DNA from 2 places in the Shewanella sp. N2AIL genome. Region 2 is predicted to be linked to the other one. Evidence: riboswitches for the same ligand, from Rfam matches in the RefSeq annotation. Region 2 holds a riboswitch; the other holds the start of a gene.
What was found. A riboswitch is a leader RNA that binds a small molecule or an ion and turns the genes downstream of it on or off. The one in region 2 is predicted to bind thiamine pyrophosphate.
Positions count from the first base shown of each region.

Region 1: it holds a riboswitch for thiamine pyrophosphate, as region 2 does, so the genes downstream of both, thiC (phosphomethylpyrimidine synthase ThiC) here and MO387_RS12920 (TonB-dependent receptor) in region 2, are expected to answer to the same signal.

Region 1 is NZ_JALBYT010000018.1:22,283-25,444, forward strand. It holds gene MO387_RS12010 (hypothetical protein) at 14-1,333, shown strand; TPP riboswitch at 1,501-1,599, shown strand; gene thiC (phosphomethylpyrimidine synthase ThiC) at 1,801-3,162, shown strand, end outside.
Region 2 is NZ_JALBYT010000020.1:39,309-42,470, forward strand. It holds gene hinT (purine nucleoside phosphoramidase) at 1-157, shown strand, start outside; gene MO387_RS12905 (PaaI family thioesterase) at 154-681, shown strand; gene MO387_RS12910 (PaaI family thioesterase) at 668-1,165, shown strand; gene MO387_RS12915 (YcfL family protein) at 1,307-1,702, shown strand; TPP riboswitch at 1,794-1,919, shown strand; gene MO387_RS12920 (TonB-dependent receptor) at 1,974-3,162, shown strand, end outside.

The DNA of each region.
Region 1 (3,162 bases), on a different contig from region 2:
CTAAGGATGGATTTTGCCTTTTCAACGTCAACCCAAAGCCGCGCCTTTATTGACAGTATCTCCTACAGCAATAGCGATTGGAGATGATACTGATAGTGCTTTGCTTTTTTCGGTCACATCGCCAGAAGGCGAGACTTTTATTGCATTTGATCATCACCTCGGTGATCTGGATACTGCTCAAACGCCTGTTTTTACCACTGATGCCGAGCCGTCAGCGTTCAATCGCGGTGCAGACCATTCAGCCTCTAAGGATGACATCAAAGGCATAGCTCAAGTTAAAGCCCAAGATTTAGTACTGCAAGAAATCCATGCTGAACATCAAGATCAACATCAAGATAAATTGGTTGCTGAGTCTGAATCCAAACCTGAACTGTCTAGGATAATACAAACCCGTGCTCAAGGATTGGGGTTACGTACTCGTCAGCCGTATTTCAAAGGATTAAGTCTGCTTTGTTTTGTGCTCTTAGTGCATGCGTGTTTATTTTTACTTATCTGCATTTTGTGGCGCCCACAGTTAAATCCCTTTGGATTAACGGAAACAGAAAGCCGGGGCCCTAAAGTAACGGCGCTTAAAGCTTACTTTATTTATGCTCCCGCGGTAGAGAAGGCTGAAAGCGCTGCGCTAGAAACAGAGATCAAGGCCGAGGATAAGACTGAGATGACAAGTTCTGTTACGCCTACAATTGTTCCCACGCCTGCAACTCAAGTTAAGCCTATGCCAATATTTGAAAAGGTCGTGCCTGAAAAAGTAGAGTCGGAAAAAGTGAAGCCAGATACGGTTAAACCGGACATCACTCAATCGAGCCAATCTCAATCAAGTGCCCAAAGTGAAGTACAGTCCGCGGAAGTGACGGCAAAAAAACCAACTAATACGCTTGATACCACAGAAATAAAGCCGCAGCTTGGCGCTAAGAGTTCGTCCGCAGCAGAAGGTGAGAGCACAATAGCGACAAGCTCAAGCATGAGTTTATTCACCCAGCAATATTTTGAACGTCAGCGCGAGCAAGCGCTCGATGATCTCGTCATTGAACAGGCCGATAAATTCACCCGGAAATCGAATATGAGTGAAATGAGCCCTGAGATGGAAGTGTTATTTGTCCCTAACGCCGATGATTTCGGTGGCACAACGAGTCTAGATTTACCCTTAGACCCAAATCGTATTGTGCGTAAAGGGGATACTTGTTATCGCGTCGTCCGTCTGGGGACACAAATTAATCCTAACGCCGAAAATTTAGGTTTTCCCATTAACTGCAGTGGCAAAAAAATCAATCAAGCTATTGATGATGCCATTCAATCTCGATTAAACAAAATGATGCTCAAACCCCATAAATAGTGACTTTCTTTTATGATCTATTTTCACGATAATCACAACTTTGCTAGTTTAATTTAATTTACTTAATTAAAAACAACAAATTATGAATCTTTATTTTGGATTGGTAGTTAAGGTTTTTAATTACTTTTTTCCTTGTTTGTTGCTGCCGCTTCTGTCTATACTGCGCACTCATCTTGTCGGAGTGCCTCTTGGCTGAGACCGTTTATTCGGGATCCGTTGAACCTGATCAGGTTAAAACCTGCGAAGGAAACAAGCGTAATAACACACATTAAATCGCAAAAATAGACGGCTTTAACACCTGTTTACTCAGCAGTGTTTTAAGCCTTAATGTTTAGATTTAATTGTTATTGAGCAGGGTAACTCAATTTTTGAAGCCAGTGTTGGCCACAAAAATTGATTGCCATGTCCAGCTATCAACAACTCAATTCTCCAGACAAGCAACTCCATTTTTTAACGTGAGATTGCTTATGTCCAGTTCAAACCAAAACCCAGCTGTAGCTGCCAATGCGATAGAAATCACAGCGCCAGAATCGACAATCCCTAATAAATCGACAGTGCCTAATAAATCGATCGTGCCTAAGGCGCCGAGTCGCCGCGAAACCCGCGCGCAGGCCCAAGCCTTTATCGATACGTTAGCGCCACTGCAACATCCTAATTCACAAAAGATTTATCTCGAAGGTTCAAGTGCCGATATTCGCGTTGGCATGCGACACATTCTGCAGACTGACACGCTGGTGGGCGGAACAGATGATGCGCCTATCATGGAGAAAAATCCGCCAATCCGAGTGTACGATTGCGCCGGACCTTATTCCGATCCTGAGGCCGACATCAATGTGCGTCTAGGTCTTGGTAAATTAAGACAAAACTGGATCCTAGCCCGCAATGATACAGAGCAATTACCCTGCGCGACCTCAGATTTTACCCAACAAAGACTCGCCGACGACGGTTTAGACCATCTGCGTTTTGAGGCGGGTTCGAGTGCCATTGTCCGCCCACGCAGAGCGCTGCAGGGCAAACGAGTTAGCCAATTACACTATGCCCGTCAAGGGATTATCACGCCCGAAATGGAATATGTGGCGATTCGTGAGAACATGGCACTTGCCGAAGTACAGGATGAAATCCTCAATCGTAAAGCCAAGGGCGAAGCCTTTGGTGCCTTAGTCGGCGAACCGATTACCGCCGAATTTGTCCGCGCCGAAGTTGCCCGTGGCCGCGCGATTATTCCGCTGAATATTAACCATCCAGAAGCCGAACCTATGATCATAGGGCGTAACTTTCTGGTGAAAGTGAACGCCAATATTGGTAATTCTGCGGTGACCTCTTCCATCGAGGAAGAAGTGGAAAAGCTCGTCTGGTCAACCCGTTGGGGCGCAGATACGGTAATGGATTTATCCACGGGGCGTTATATCCACGAGACCCGCGAGTGGATCATCCGCAACTCGCCAGTGCCCATCGGCACAGTGCCGATTTATCAAGCGCTGGAGAAAGTGAACGGCGTGGCAGAGGATTTAACCTGGGAAGTGTTCCGCGATACCTTGATTGAACAAGCTGAGCAAGGTGTTGATTACTTTACTATTCATGCTGGTGTGCTGCTTCGTTACGTGCCGATGACGGCTAAACGCGTTACTGGGATCGTTTCCCGCGGCGGTTCAATCATGGCCAAATGGTGCCTGAGTCACCACAAGGAAAACTTCCTCTACAGCCATTTCCGTGAGATCTGTGAGCTTTGCGTTGCCTACGATGTATCCCTGTCTTTAGGTGATGGTATGCGTCCAGGCTCGATTGCCGACGCTAATGATGCTGCCCAGTTTGCAGAGCTTGAAACCTTA
Region 2 (3,162 bases):
GGTTGCAGCTAAATTAGCGGCGGAAGCGGGGATTGCTAAAGATGGCTACCGACTGATCATGAACTGCAATCAACACGGTGGACAAGAAGTCTATCACATTCATTTTCACCTTGTGGGCGGGGAGCCTCTGGGGCCCATGTTGAGCCAAGGCAAATGAAGGTAAATTCGGATTTTTTCCCGCTGACCCAAATGGCGCAGCGGTTTGTGGATCAACTCGCTCAGTGTCGCCGTCTCGGTTTAACCGTATTGGAGGCGAGTGAGCACCATGTGTTGATTGAGTTGCCCTACAGCACTGAATTAATTGGTTATCCCGATACGGGCGTTATCCATGGTGGAGTGATCACTACCTTAATGGATACTGCCTGTGGCAGTGCAGTGGTCAGTGCAATTTTCCATAAATTCAAATTGTTAGAAATCTCACCCACGCTCGATTTGCGGGTGGATTATATGAAGCCCGCTCAGCCCCATAAACCTGTGTTCGGATTTGCGGAATGCTACAAGTTGTCCTCCAATATTGCCTTTACCCGCGCGATTGCTTATCAAGACAGCATAGATGATCCCATTGCCCATGCTGTTGGCTCTTTTATGCGGATCAGCCCAGAAATGGTCGGTGATGCCTTTAGGCAAGCGTTGATGGGTGAAGCTGTGCCTGAGATAGGAGATACTGATGAGCGCAAATAATTCGGAACTTGGCACTGCCAGTCCCACTCAACACGCCCAAGTCAAAGCGCCTATCGATGTGCAAGGCATAGTTAAACGCGCCACTGAACTTAATGATTTTGGCCATTTACTTGAGCACGTTCCCTATGCCAAATTTATTGGCATGAAGGTGGAGCGTTTTGGTGATGAACTGATTTTTAAATTGCCCGCTAATGACGACAATATCGGTAATCCTGTGTTGCCCGCCATTCATGGTGGCGTGATTGCGGGCTTTATGGAAATGTCAGCGATAGTGCAGTTAATGGTATTTATGCAAACGGCAAAGGTGCCTAAAGTCGTTGATTTTTCAATCGACTATTTACGTGCAGGTCTGCACAAGGATAGTTTTGCTGAGTGTCGTATTACCCGTCAGGGTCGACGAGTCGCCAACGTGAATATTGATTGTTGGCAAACCAATCGTAAGCAGCTTATTGCTACGGCACGGGCGCACTTTCTGATTGATTAACTCGTTTTAGTGAGTAGATAGTTGAGTGATGATTAAGTCTGTCTTGTTAAGCATAAGTTCAGCACAGTTCACTTAGCTTGTCGTTTAATAGGGAATAATGCGCGCTAGCCGCGCATTTAGTCGCGTGACTGGGAGAAATATATGAAACAAATTTATACCGGACTATTATTGGCCGCGGCGCTGACCTTAGGTGCTTGTGCCTCACATACCGCAGGTATTTCAGTGAGTTCACTGGGTGAAACCCGCGTCGATAATTCCAGCTTTGCCAGAGATATTGCGGTACAGAGTGTGGATGCACGCCGAGTCGGTGATTTAGTGCAGGGCTCAGCGTTGATTGTTAGCAAATCATCAACTGACATGCGTGTGCAGTATAAATTCACTTGGTACGACGCCAGCGGTTACACCATAGAAGATGAGGCAACCAGCTGGAAATCGGTCAAATTACACGGCAAGCAACAATTGCAAGTCTCCGCCGTGGCACCTAATGCCCAAGTGGTTAAATTTGATGTGTACGTGCGCGAAACCTTCTCGAACTAAGCCTGAGTTCGCCCAGAAAATGCCAGCTATGCTGGCATTTTTCTTTTTATGACGTAAATGTGTCATCCCATGCTATTACTCATGTATACTAGGCGCCGCCAAGGGGTGTTTGCAGTGAATGAATTTACGTTGATTACTGCAAACTGAGATGTCAGCTGACGAACCCTTAGAACCTGATCCGGCTAATACCGGCGTAGGAATGGGCCAATTAACAGCACACTTCTGAATCGCTTATTCGTTGCCGGATCTCAAACATTATATTTGAGGTCCTATGTCAAACCGTAAAACGTCAAACCGTCATTCCCCGTTTTTAACCCGAGCGCCGCTGGCATTAGCCATTGCTGCCGCGCTGAGCACTGCTGCATTTGCACAAACCGACGCTATCGATAAACCCGATCCCAGTACTGAGATGGAAGTCATGGTAGTGACGGCGGATTTTCGCAGTTCAAGCTTAGAAAAAATGCCTTCAAGTATTACCGTTATCGACAGTCAAAAAATTCAAGATGAAAGCGCGCAGCATTTCGAGGATGTGCTTAATTCTATTGCTAACTTTAACTGGTCAGGTGGAAGTTCGCGGCCAAAATATTTTCAAATTCGCGGTGTAGGTGAGCAAGAGCAATACCAAGGTGCGCCTAATTCTTCTGTGGGTTACATCATTGATGATATCGATTTATCCGGTATTGGTATGGTGTCGAGCATGTACGATCTACAGCAAGTCGAAGTGCTGCGTGGACCACAGGGCACACGTTATGGCGCCAATGCTTTAGCGGGACTGATTTATCTGAAAAGTAACGATCCCACCGATGTGTTTGAACATGGCGGCGAAGTCTCGTTAGGCGATGATGATTTACGCACGTTTAGCGGTTTCAGTTCTGGCCCATTAACGGATTCTGGCAAGCTGCTTTATCGCGTGTCACTGCAGCAACATCAACAAAATGGCTACCACGACAACCTCTATTTAGGCCGTGACGATACCAATGGCCGCGATGAGTTCAGCGGCCGCGCTAAGCTGCGCTGGTATGCGACTGACGATTTGCAGTTTGATTTAACTGTGCTGCACGCCGATTTTGATAATGGCTACGATGTGTGGAGTTTAACCAATTCACCGACCCAGACGACATCGGATCAACCGGGTGTCGATAGCCAGCGCACCACAGGCGCAGGCTTTAAAGCGACCTATTCTGGTGCCGAAACCTTTGAGTTGACTTCGTTAACCTCTTTTGCGAATACCGATCACCATTACAGTTACGATGGCGATTGGTCGAACCCAGAGTATTGGGCTTCTAAGCAATGCAGTGATGACGATGGCAATCTGGCGCCGTGCCAATATGATTATTTTTGGGATAAAACTGGCCAACGTAAAACTGTGTCGCAAGAGTTTCGCTTAAGTTCTACCGAGCAGGGCCGAATCTTTGCGGACAGCACAGATTGGTTGCTTGGTGTGTACGCCATGAATCTGA